Linked DNA regions of Prolixibacter sp. NT017. Each later gene encodes a partner of the first gene's protein in a complex. Links are inferred from orthologs where the notes say so. Each region holds a gene or a part of one and is shown on either strand. Other genes may lie near its edges. The genes, in order: secA and secY.

The links.
Region 2: the proteins of secA (region 1) and secY are in contact, whole or in part, in a crystal structure (PDB 3DIN), measured with the Thermotoga maritima proteins. The link is inferred for Prolixibacter sp. NT017 from one-to-one orthologs. Residues at the interface, in WP_004082002.1 of Thermotoga maritima: Glu261, Ala262, Arg263, Lys300, Ala301, Arg302, Thr303, Ile304, Ile305, Leu323, Tyr324, Asp325, Pro326, Val329, Ser330, Tyr333, Ile336, Lys340, Phe345, Val349, Glu363, Phe364, Tyr374, Ser375, Gly376, Gly377, Glu393, Ile395, Thr482, Ser483; in WP_004081795.1 of Thermotoga maritima: Glu108, Gly109, Glu110, Glu111, Ala236, Glu237, Arg238, Arg239, Ile240, Thr241, Ile242, Gln243, Tyr244, Ala245, Arg246, Arg247, Val248, Thr249, Gly250, Arg251, Arg252, Val253, Tyr254, Gly256, Ala257, Ser258, Thr259, Tyr260, Leu261, Pro262.

What each region holds. Positions count from the first base shown.
Region 1 is NZ_BLAV01000001.1:1,392,358-1,399,278, forward strand. The notes cover bases 1-3,856. They hold secA (preprotein translocase subunit SecA), read left to right. Parts: upstream 1-329; coding sequence 330-3,656; downstream 3,657-3,856. Other genes in these bases: GJU87_RS05675 (ferritin), read left to right, coding at 1-64; lgt (prolipoprotein diacylglyceryl transferase), read left to right, coding at 3,728-3,856. Outside these bases: more of lgt, read left to right, coding at 3,857-4,540; GJU87_RS05690 (SulP family inorganic anion transporter), read left to right, coding at 4,789-6,318. UniProt on the Escherichia coli protein: Required for protein export, interacts with the SecYEG preprotein conducting channel.
Region 2 is NZ_BLAV01000001.1:3,499,721-3,505,765, forward strand. What follows is about bases 1-2,980. They hold secY (preprotein translocase subunit SecY), read right to left. Parts: upstream 2,173-2,980; coding sequence 829-2,172; downstream 1-828. Other genes in these bases: infA (translation initiation factor IF-1), read right to left, coding at 1-35; map (type I methionyl aminopeptidase), read right to left, coding at 14-817; rplO (50S ribosomal protein L15), read right to left, coding at 2,178-2,624; rpmD (50S ribosomal protein L30), read right to left, coding at 2,648-2,827; rpsE (30S ribosomal protein S5), read right to left, coding at 2,845-2,980. In the rest of the region: more of rpsE, read right to left, coding at 2,981-3,360; rplR (50S ribosomal protein L18), read right to left, coding at 3,366-3,722; rplF (50S ribosomal protein L6), read right to left, coding at 3,738-4,295; rpsH (30S ribosomal protein S8), read right to left, coding at 4,312-4,710; rpsN (30S ribosomal protein S14), read right to left, coding at 4,731-5,000; rplE (50S ribosomal protein L5), read right to left, coding at 5,006-5,563; rplX (50S ribosomal protein L24), read right to left, coding at 5,563-5,886; rplN (50S ribosomal protein L14), read right to left, coding at 5,901-6,045. UniProt on the Escherichia coli protein: The central subunit of the protein translocation channel SecYEG. Consists of two halves formed by TMs 1-5 and 6-10.

The DNA.
Region 1 (6,921 bases):
CTTGCTGATGATGGATCGGGAGATGGGCAACCGTTCATTTACAGATCCGACAGCCGGGGCATAGTTCTTGATAAACAATTCCCGCCAGGCAATTCTGCCATCTTGCGGGAAATTGATCAGATCGCGATTTTACATCCGAAAATATTGATTTCGTAAAGAGGAGAGTGCCCTTGGCGGTATTCTCCTTTTTTTGTTCTGTGATGGCAAAAAATTGGGGAATTTCACTCGCTGAAAAAAGCAAGGATTGTTTTCAATACTTGCAACTTTTAGTTTAATTTGTGAGTGATTCGCGATAGAAGTAAACATAAAAAATAACAGAACAAGATATAATGGCATTTGTAACAAAATTTCTAACACAAGTCTTTGGTAATAAATCCGAAAGGGATATCAAAGGGATTTTGCCGGTATTGGAACGCGTGAAAAGTGAATTTGAGCGCGTAACCGGATTTACCAACGACGAGCTTAGAGCTGAGACAGAAAAACTAAAAGCCAGGATTAAAGAGTATATCAAGGCTGAAGAAGACGAAATAGCTTCATTGAAGGAACAGGCTGAAAGTGGTTCTGTGCCTTTGGAAGAGAGTGAAAAACTCTACGATCGGGTCGACAAACTGGAAGAGGTGATCGATACGAAGATTGAAGAGGTATTGAATGAAGTATTGCCCACCGCTTTTGCCATCGTAAAAGATACCGCCCGTCGTTTTGCTGAAAACGAACAGCTGGAAGTGACGGCCAACGATTTCGACCGTGATTTGGCTGCCGCGAAAGATTATGTGGACATGAAAGGTGATAAAGCCGTTTATGCCAATCACTGGGAAGCGGGCGGTTCGGATCAGAAGTGGAATATGATTCACTACGATGTTCAGCTCATCGGTGGTATTGTGCTTCACGAAGGTAAAATCGCTGAGATGGCGACCGGTGAAGGTAAGACGCTGGTGGCAACGTTGCCGGTGTTCCTGAATGCGTTGGCCGGTAGAGGCGTTCACCTGGTAACAGTGAACGATTACCTGGCTCGTCGTGACTCGGAGTGGATGGGACCGATTTTCGAATTCCATGGCATGTCTGTTGATTGTATCGACAAGCATCAGCCCAACTCGGCCGAACGACGTGCTGCTTACAATGCGCATATCACGTACGGAACGAACAACGAGTTTGGTTTCGATTACCTGCGTGACAACATGGCCATCAACCCATCCGATTTGGTGCAGCGGAAACACCACTACGCCATCGTCGATGAGGTCGACTCGGTTTTGATTGACGATGCTCGTACGCCGTTGATCATTTCGGGTCCGATTCCGAAGGGTGATGACCAGTTATTCGAAGAGCTGAAAGCGCCGATTGAGCGTTTGGTAAAACTGCAGCGTGACCTGGTAGCGCAAATTCTGGCGGAAGCCAAGAGAAAGATAAAATCGGAAGATTCGAAAGAGCGTGATGAAGGTGCATTGTTATTGTATCGTTCATTCAAAGGTCTTCCTAAGAATAAAGCGATCATTCGTTACCTGAGTGAAGAGGGTATCAAAGCTAAGATGCAGAAGTCGGAGAACTACTACATGCAGGACAATAGCAAGAACATGCATGTTGTTACCGACCCGCTTTATTTCGTAATCGATGAGAAACTGAACTCAATTGAGTTGACCGATAAGGGTATCGATGTGCTGTCGCAAGACAACGAAGACCCCAACTTCTTTATTTTGCCAGATATTGGTGCAGAGATTGCTGAGATCGAAAACGACCAGTCGTTGGAAGACCAGGCCAAGCTGGAAAAGAAAGACGAGCTGATTCAGAGTTATGCGGTGAAATCGGAGCGTGTGCACACCATTAACCAGCTGTTGCGCGCCTACACCATGTTCGAAAAGGATGTGGAGTACGTGGTGATGGACAACAAGGTGAAAATCGTGGATGAGCAAACCGGTCGTATCATGGAAGGTCGCCGTTACTCCGACGGATTGCACCAGGCCATCGAGGCGAAAGAGCGGGTGACCGTGGAAGCGGCTACGCAGACGTTCGCGACGATTACGCTTCAGAATTACTTCCGGATGTACCACAAACTGGCCGGTATGACCGGTACTGCAGAGACGGAGGCAGGCGAATTGTGGGACATCTACAAACTGGAAGTAGTGGTCATCCCGACCAACAAACCCATTGTCCGTAAGGACCAGGAAGACTTGGTATACAAAACCAAGAAAGAGAAATACAACGCCATTATTGAAGAGATTACCAAACTGCATAAGCAGGAACGGCCGGTGCTGGTAGGTACCACTTCCGTGGAAATATCGGAATTGCTGAGCCGCATGCTGAAAATGCGGGGTATCGATCACCAGGTGCTGAACGCGAAGTTGCACCAGCGTGAGGCCGACATTGTGGCGGAAGCCGGTAAGCCAGGAACGGTAACCATTGCAACCAACATGGCCGGTCGTGGTACCGACATCAAATTGACACCGGAAACAAAAGAAGCCGGTGGTTTGGCTATCATCGGTACCGAGCGTCACGAATCACGTCGTGTCGACCGTCAGTTGCGCGGACGTTCCGGTCGTCAGGGTGACCCGGGTTCATCACAGTTCTTTGTGTCGCTGGAAGATGATCTGATGCGTCTCTTCTCTTCCGACCGGATTGCCGGTATTATGGACCGTTTGGGACTGGAAGAAGGCGAAGTGATTCAGCACTCCATGATTTCCAAATCCATTGAGCGGGCACAGAAGAAAGTCGAGGAGAACAACTTCGGTATTCGTAAGCGTTTGCTGGAATATGATGATGTGATGAACTCGCAGCGTGAGGTGATTTACAAGAAACGTAAACACGCACTCTTCGGCGAACGCCTGGAAGTGGATGTGCTGAATATGATGTATGACTCGGTGGAAGCACTGGTAGCCGATTTCCATCCGATGGGACAGGATGGCTACGAAGAATTCCGTCTCGAGACCATGCGTCTGCTCTCCATCGACACTTCGGTGACGAAGGAGGAATTCATCAGCCAGAATCCGGAAGAAATTACCGATCGGATTTACAAAGCAATGATCGACAATTATTCCCGTAAGGTGCAGATCATTTCGAAACAGGCATGGCCGGTCATTAAAGATGTATACGAACACAAATCGCACATATACAATAACATTGTTGTTCCTATCAGCGATGGGCAGAAGGTTTACCAGATTGTTACCAACCTCGAGAAATCGTATAAAACAGAGGCACAGGACCTGGTGAAATCGTATACCAAGCAGGTAAACCTTGCTTCGATTGACGATGAGTGGAAGGAACACCTGCGCGAACTGGACGACCTGCGTACATCAGTGCAGAACGCCAGTTACGAGCAGAAAGACCCGTTATTGATATACAAGCTTGAATCGTTCAACCTTTTCAAGTCAATGATGGACAAGCTGAACCGAAATGTTGTTTCTACCCTGATGAAAGGACATATTCCGATTAGCGACCCGAACCAGGTGCAGGAAGCGCAGGCGGTACAACACACCGATCGGTCACAGTACCAGGAAGAGAAGAGCGAAGCCGGCGGCCTGAGTTCCGGCGGAGGACAAGGTGGAGAGCAGCAACCACAGAAGAAAATGGAACCGGTTCGCCACGGGCCGAAAATCGGACGAAATGACCCGTGTCCGTGTGGAAGTGGAAAGAAATATAAACAATGTCACGGGCGTGGTGTTGTGTAAACGAAAATAAATTAGTTCTTCATATGGCAGCAGGGGCAACCTGCTGCTTTTACTTTTAATGTGCACATACTATGAATGAGTTCCTGTTCATCCATTGGAATGTAAATCCGGAGATTTTCCATCTCGGCCCGTTGTCAGTTCGTTGGTACGGACTTTTGTTTGCCACCGGGTTTTTGTTGGGATATTACATCATGGAGAAGATGTTCAAGTTTGAAAATGCCAACGAAAAGTGGCTCGACAGTCTGTTTATGTACGTGATTATCGCCACGGTTGTCGGCGCGCGTTTGGGACATGTTTTCTTTTATGGATGGGACTATTATTCACAGCATCCGTGGGAAATTCTGAAGGTTTGGCACGGCGGTCTGGCCAGTCACGGCGGGGCCATCGGTATCCTGATTGCCATCTGGCTCTATTCACGGTTTGTTACCAAACGTTCGATGCTCTGGACATTGGATCGCCTCGTGGTGCCGGTAGCGCTGGTGGCCGTTTTAATTCGTACCGGTAACCTGATGAACTCAGAGATTTACGGAGTACAGACTTCACTGCCCTGGGGATTCATCTTTGAGCGGAACGGCGAAACCGTTGCCAAACATCCGACACAGATTTATGAGGCACTCTGTTACCTGGGAACTTTTATCTTGCTGTGGCGAATGTATTTTAAAACGGATGACAAGCGGAATCGTCCCGGCTTCTTGTTGGGCGTATTCTTTATTTGTGTGTTCACCGCCCGTTTCTTCATCGAATTCATCAAACAGGACCAGGAGCCGTTCGAAGCACATATGTTGCTGAATATGGGACAGCTGCTCAGTATCCCGTTTGTCTTGGCCGGAATAATATTGGTGGTTCGCGCACTAAAGCGACCGCCGAAGATATACAAGAATTAAGATATGGAGCCGGTAACTCGTTGAGTGCCGGCTTTTTTATTTCCGGTAACGAAAAACGAAGGAAACCTTTACCGTTACATAATATCCCGCTTGTTGTGAATGAGTGGGATATTCTTATTTTTGCGCGTTCTAAATAAGAAAGGAACCTGACCTGATCACCATCTAACGAATTAAATCCATGCACTTACGTAGAAATCGGTCCCGGGCTGAATGGCTCCGGCAAGGAAATGTATGATTAAAAGTTTGACATGGAGAAGTATCTTAATCTGTTTGGATTAACGCAAAAAGTAAATTATAAAAACGAAGTCCTGTCCGGACTGACGGTGGCATTGGCTTTAATACCGGAAGCACTGGCATTTGCCATTATCGCGGGATTGTCTCCGCTCACCGGGCTCTATTCGGCCTTTATTATGGGCATCGTTACATCGATTCTGGGCGGACGGCCCGGGATGATTTCCGGTGCCACCGGAGCTGTTGCTGTTGTGATTGTGGCGCTGGCCAAAACACATGGCCCGGAGTATGTGTTGGCGACGGTTATCCTTGCCGGGATTATACAGATATTGGCCGGTGTATTGAAGCTGGGAAAACTGATGCGTCTCGTTCCACATCCAGTGATTTTCGGCTTCGTCAACGGACTGGCGATTATCATCTTCATGTCGCAATTGCACCAGTTTAAAGACAGCACGGGGCACTGGCTTACCGGAATGCCGCTTTACACCATGTTGGGGCTGGTTTTCGTCACCATGCTGGTCATTTGGCTTTTGCCGAAACTCACCAAAGCCATTCCGGCGCCATTGACGGCTATTCTGGTCGTTTTCGGAATTGTAGCCGCGTTGGGCATTGATACTCGTACCGTGGGCGATATCGCTTCCATTCAGGGAGGTTTTCCTCCGTTCCATCTGCCGGAGGTTCCGCTTAACCTCGAAACGCTTTCCATCATTTTCCCTTATGCAGCCATTGTGGCCGGTGTAGGCCTGATTGAAAGTTTGCTGACGCTAAATATTATCGACGAGATTACTGAGACACGTGGTTCCGGTAACAAGGAAGCCATTGCGCAGGGAACGGCCAATTTCCTGACCGGTCTCTTCTCCGGAATGGGCGGATGTGCCATGATCGGCCAGAGTTTGATTAACATCTCTTCCGGAGCCCGTGCTCGTTTGTCGGGTATTGTGGCAGCGGTGATGTTGCTCGTGTTTATCATGTTTGGTGCAGGTTTGATTGAAAAGCTACCCATGGCAGCGCTTACGGGACTGATGATTATGGTCGCTATCGGTACGTTCGAATGGGCTAGTTTGAAAACCTTCAACAAAATGCCGAAGTCTGATATCTTAGTGATGGTGATGGTGACGCTGGTGACGGTTGTCTTCCATAACCTGGCCGTAGCGGTTCTGATTGGTGTCATCATCGCGGCACTGGTGTTTGCGTGGGACAATGCCAAGCGCATCCGGGCACGGAAATACACCGATGACAATGGCGTAAAGCATTACGAGATTTACGGTCCGCTGTTCTTCGGTTCAGTCACTGCTTTCAACGAAAAGTTTGATGTACTGAACGACCCTGATGAGGTGATTATCGACTTTGCCGAAAGCCGGGTGGTCGACATGTCGGCTATTGAGGCGCTGAACAAGATGACGGAACGCTACCTGAAAGTAGGGAAGAAGATCCACCTGAAACACCTGAGCCCCGATTGCAAAATCCTGTTGAAAAACGCCGAGCAAATCATCGACGTCAACGTACTGGAAGATCCGCATTACAAAGTGGCGGTGAATAAATTATAATTGCCCATGGCTTTAGCCTAATATTTTCGATATTTCTTCCGGGAATGTCGAAGAAGGTTGAATAAGCATCCTAATTCAACTCCTCCGGAGTTGTTGCTTTGTTCGTTGCTACACCACCGGTTTCACCGGCGGAGAAGAATATTCTATCCCTCCGGGATAATCTCAGGTTGTTTTTGTGCAAAAGACTCCGGAGGAGTCAAATATTGTTAGAACGCGGCTGGGGGAAATCCATTCGACCCCGGCCGGGGGCGTACGTTCGATTGAGGATTTTATTTTCTAACAACATGTCATCCAGCTGGGATGAATGCAAAGAGTACCTGAATTGCCCATGGCTTCAGCCATGGGTGACAAGGGACAAGGTTATATAGGCTTTAGCCTAATTCTTGCTCCTTATTTCTTCCGGCAACGCCGGATAAATATTCATCAACCCCAATGAAATTGGGGGATTAGGAATTCGCGTTATTGCATCACCCCCGAAGCGGGTTAAGTGATTGTCTTGTTTCTGTCCTTTTGTCTTACCACAAAAGAACCAAAAAGGCAAGTCAAAGTGATCCTTCCGCCCGCTTCATGGTTTTGCCTTTCGGGCACACATCCCTGAATTCC
Region 2 (6,045 bases), 2.1 Mb from region 1 along the record:
GTTCCATCTTGTTCTATAGAAGGCTGTTTTGCCATAAAAAGTTGTTTTTTTTAATTGCTTCTTCTATAAAGTTAAAAGTTGAAAGTTTTTCAGCTTTCCCATCCCGTACCACAATGGTATGTTCATAGTGAGCTGACGATTCTCCATCTACTGTTTTAACGGTCCAACCATCGTCTTCGGTTACGACTCCGGGCTTACCCGAATTCAGCATCGGTTCGATAGCCAACACTATCCCACGCCTGAGCTTCACTCCACGCCCCTGTTTGCCGTAATTGGCAACCGCTGGTTCCTCGTGAAGATTCCGCCCAATGCCATGCCCAACCAAATCTTTCACTATCGTAAAGTCATGTAGTTCGGCATGACGCTGGACAGCATGTCCTATATCTCCGAGCCGGTTTCCTTCAATTGCCGCGGTTATGGCGTCCTCGAGCGAACGATAAGTTGCCCGGCATAAGGTTGTTTCACGTTCCGGAACATTTCCGACCATAAAGGTATAACATGAATCACCGTACCAGCCGTTTAAGAGTACACCACAATCTATGGAAACAATATCGCCGTCCTTTATTTTATATCCGGACGGAATACCGTGCACTACCGTGTTGTTCACAGAAGTGCAAAGGGTATTGGGATATCCCTGATACCCCAGAAAACCAGGCTTTCCGTTATTATTTCGAATGAACGTTTCAGCTATCCGGTCCAACTCATTCGTTGTGATACCGGGTTGAATATATAGTGCTATTTCAGCTAATGTGCGACTTACAAGTAAGCAGCTTTCACGAATGAGGTCGATTTCTTCATTGGTTTTGAAGTAAATCATTCCCCTCCGCCTTATATTACAGAAGGACCGCCACCGGTACGTCCCTTGATACGACCACCTTTCAACAGGCCATCGTAGTGACGCATGAGCAGGTGACTTTCAATCTGCTGCAAGGTATCCAGAATAACTCCTACAAGAATCAACAGTGATGTACCGCCATAGAAGTGCGCAAACTGAGAGTTCACTCCCATCATCATTGCAAATGCAGGCAGAATCGTTACCAGTCCCAAAAAGATGGAACCCGGCAGTGTAATTCTTGACATGATGGTATCCAAATATTCAGCCGTTCGTTTACCCGGTTTTACTCCCGGAATAAACCCGCCATTCTTTTTCATGTCCTCAGCCATTTGGACCGGATTAATGGTAATAGCGGTGTAGAAATAGGTGAATATGATTACCAGCATGAACTGGGTAAAATTATACCAGAATCCGGTATAGTTCGAGAATGCAGACACGAAGCCACTCATTGATTCCGAACCGGAAAATCCGGCAATACTCATCGGTACGAACATGATCGCCTGGGCAAAGATGATAGGCATTACACCAGCAGCATTCACCTTCAGGGGAATGTACTGACGAACACCGCCGTACTGACGGTTACCTACAATCCGCTTTGCATACTGCACCGGTACTTTCCGGGTACCCTGTACCAACAGGATAGTCACCATAAATACCAGGAACAACAATACAAACTCGACCAGGAACATCACCAGTCCTCCTCCCTGCTCTTCTAACCGGCTAACAAACTCGGCGAAGAGTGCGAAAGGCAGACGGGCAATAATACCAATCATGATAATCAGCGAAATACCATTACCAATTCCCTTATCGGTAATTCGTTCACCCAGCCACATGATAAACATGGAACCGGCCGTCAGAATCACCGTCGAGGCAACGGTAAATGCAGCCCCTTTGATAGCGAAAGCTGTCTCGGGAAGCTGGTAGTGCAGGTTAGTCAGGTAAGCCGGAGCCTGAAACAACAGAATACCCACTGTCAAATAGCGGGTAATCTGATTAATTTTATTACGTCCGGATTCTCCTTCCTTCTGCAACTTCTGAAAATAAGGAACTGCGATACCCAAAAGCTGCACTACAATTGAAGCACTAATGTAAGGCATAATTCCCAATGCGAATACCGATGCATTGGAGAATGCCCCCCCGGAAAACATGTTCAACAATCCTAACAGTCCTTCTGATGATTGCGCCTTCAGTGCACCGAGCTGCGCGGGGTCAATCCCCGGCAACGAGACGTATGAACCGAGTCGGTAAACCAACAGAAACAGAAAGGTAACAGTCAACCGGGATCTTAGATCCTCAATTTTGTAGATGTTCTTAAGGGTCTCGAATAACTTTTTCATTAGGTTCAGAGTATTTCAGTAGTTCCTTCTAATTTTTCGATTGCCTCTTTAGCGCTCTTTGAGAAAGCATGGGCTTTTACGTTGAGTTTTTTACTCAATTCACCGTTTCCGAGAATTTTCACCTTATCGTTTTTAGAGATAAATCCTGCGGCGATGAGCGTGTCAACGTCGATTGCTTCCAGGCCTTTATCGTCGGCTAATTTCTGCAAAACACTCAGGTTGATAGCTTTGTATTCAACCCGGTTCACATTTTTGAAACCGAACTTAGGCACAAGGCGCTGCAAAGGCATCTGTCCACCCTGGAATCCGATTTTACGTGAGTAACCGGAACGGGATTTGGCACCTTTGTGACCACGGGTTGATGTACCTCCTTTACCGGAGCCCTGACCACGGCCAATCCGCTTTTCGCTTTTGGTGGAACCTTTTGCAGGCTGTATGTTATGCAATTCCATATCTGAAAAAAAGTTTTTTGTCGTTAAACTTCTTCAACCTTAACAAGGTGTTTCAGTTTGTTAACCATTCCCTGAATTTGCGGGGTAGCCTCATGCTCGATGGTCTGGTTGAGTTTTCTCAGTCCCAGGGCCACCAGGGTTTTCTTCTGAACCTTTGAAGCACCGATTCCGCTTTTCACCTGTGTAATTCGAATTTTTGCCATTTCTCTAGGTGTCTTTCTTAACCGTTAAACACTTTATCGAGGGTTACGCCACGATGTTCAGCAACTGTGTAAGCATCGCGCATTTCGAGCAATGCATTGAACGTTGCTTTCACCAGATTGTGCGGGTTAGACGATCCTTTGGACTTAGCCAGGATGTCGTGTACTCCAACACTCTCCAGTACGGCGCGCATAGCACCCCCTGCTTTTACCCCGGTACCCGAAGATGCCGGTTTCAGGAAAATTCGTGCACCACCATACTTGGCGATTTGCTCGTGTGGAATGGTTCCGTTGATAACCGGAACCTTAACGAGATTTTTCTTTGCTGCATCAACACCTTTCGCGATGGCGGTGGTTACTTCACTGGCTTTACCAAGACCCCAGCCTACAATTCCGTCTTCGTTGCCAACAACGACGATAGCTGAAAAGCTGAATGTTCTACCACCTTTGGTGACTTTGGTGACACGGTTAATTGCTACTAACCGGTCTTTAAGGTCGAGATCGCTGGTTTTTACTTTTTTAATGTTCTTTGCCATAATGCTTAGAATTTAAGACCTCCTTCGCGAGCAGCTTCTGCAACTGCTTTTACACGTCCGTGATACAAATATCCCCCTCTATCGAATTTAACGGTACTGATACCTGCAGCTACTGCTTTCTCAGCAGCCAGTTTCCCAACTTTTGCTGCAATCTCGATTTTCGTACCCTTTTCAGAGGCGATTTCTTTATTCAGTGAAGATACGGCAACCAAGGTATTACCCGCTACATCATCGATCAGCTGCACGTAAATCTGCTTATTGCTGCGATATATATTCATGCGAGGAGCCTCGGCAGAACCAGAAATTTTAGTCCTGATTCTTTTACGAATTCTATCTCTTCTTTCTTGCTTTGTAAGAGCCATAACTCAAAAGTCAAATTATTTAACATTGGCCGATTTACCAGCTTTACGACGCAGCTGCTCTCCAACAAACTTGATACCTTTTCCTTTGTAAGGTTCAGGCATACGGAAGGAACGAATTTTAGCAGCAACCTGGCCGATGAGCTGTTTGTCAGCACTCTTAAGTGTTACGATTGGATTGCTTCGCTTGTCGGTCACGGCTTCTACCTTCACTTCGTTAGGAAGCTGAATGTAGGTATGGTGAGAATATCCCAGAACCAGATCAAGAATCTGTCCTTTGTTCTCGGCACGATAACCAACACCAACCAATTCCAATTTAATTTCATAACCCTTTGAAACGCCTTCAACCATGTTGTTAATCAACGAACGGTACAGACCGTGCATCGCTTTATGACGCTTCTGCTCAGTAGGACGCTTCACCTCAATGGTGTTTCCTTCTACAGAAACCTCCATTTCGGGATCGACCTTTTGGGAGAGTTCTCCCTGGGGACCTTTTACGGTAACGATATTTTCGTCGCTTACGTTTACGGTCACTCCGGCAGGGACTTCAATGGGCAGTTTTCCTATCCTTGACATTGTAATTCCTCCTTTATTAATAAACGTAGCACAAAATCTCTCCACCTACTTTCAGGTCCGTTGCTTCTTTATCGGTGATAACCCCTTTCGATGTGGAAAGAATGGCTACACCCAGACCGTTCAGTACACGCGGAATTGAATCGGTGTTACAGTAACGGCGAAGTCCGGGTTTGGAGATACGTTTCAGCGTTTTGATCGCTGGTGTACCGTCTACCGGATGGTACTTGAGAGCGATTTTAATGCTTCCCTGGTAGTTTTTCTCTTCATCAATTTTGTAATTCAAAATGTAACCTTTCTCCTTCAGGATTTTGGTCATTTCGATTTTCAGGTTTGATGCAGGAATCTCTACTACTTTATGTTTTGCCTTAAGGGCATTTCTCAGTCGAGTCAGATAATCTGCAATCGGATCAGTCATCTTTGCAATAATTTAAATGATTACCAACTTGCTTTTTTTACTCCGGGAATCAGGCCGGCCGAAGCCATTTCACGGAACTGAATCCTGGAGATGCCGAACTGACGCATGTACCCTTTCGGACGACCAGTGAGTTTGCAACGGTTGTGCATACGTACGCGTGATGAGTTACGCGGCAGTTTGCTCAGTGCAATATAATCACCTTCTTCTTTCAGGCGTGCCCTTTTTTCGGCATATCTTTCAACGAGTTTCGCACGTTTTACTTCGCGTGCTTTCATTGATTCCTTAGCCATATCCTTTAATTCTTTTTAGCGTTTTTAAACGGAATACCAAATGCGCGAAGCAGTGCATATCCCTCTTCATCGGTGTCAGCCGAGGTTACGAACGTAATATTATACCCATTAATTTTCGTCACTTTATCGAGAACGATTTCGGGGAAAATAATCTGTTCGGTAACACCCAGTGTATAGTTTCCACGTCCGTCGAATTTGTCGTTTACTCCTTTGAAGTCGCGAATACGCGGCAGAGCAACACTAATCAAACGATCGAGAAATTCGTACATTCTTTCACGACGAAGTGTTACGCGAACTCCAATCGGCATTTTTTTACGCAATTTGAAGTTCGAGATATCTTTCCGTGAATTGGTGGTTACAGCTTTCTGACCTGTAATTGCAGTCAATTCTTCAACTGCAATCTCGATAAGCTTCTTATCGGCGATAGCGGCACCAACTCCCTGGTTGATAATGATTTTCTCGAGTTTCGGAACCTGCATAACTGAGCTATAACTGAACTCTTTCTGCAAAGCAGGAACGATTTCTTCTCGGTACTTGTTCTTTAGTGTAGGTACGTAATCCATTACTTAATCTCCTCTCCTGATTTTTTCGAATAACGTACTAATTTTCCTTTGTCGTTCAGGCGACGGCCAATGCGAGTCCGCTTACCGCTTGCAGGATCAACCAACATTAAGTTGGAAATGTGCACCGGAGCTTCTTGTTTCAAGATGCCTCCCTGTGGATTTTCTGCATTGGGTTTGGTGTGCTTTGACACCAGATTGACTCCCTCGACGATGGCGCGGTCTTTCTCCCGGATTACCTCGAGCACTTTTCCTTGCTGCCCTTTTGAGTTGCCGGATATAACCACTACGCTATCCCCTTTTTTGATATGTAACTTTTTCTGCATTGTTCTGAATCTTTTTAAAGTACTTCAGGTGCCAAAGAGACAATTTTCATATGGCTGTCACGCAGTTCACGGGCGACGGGACCGAAAATACGGGTTCCGCGCATTTCGCCGGTTGCACTGAGCAACACAACTGCATTGTCGTCGAAGCGAATGTATGAA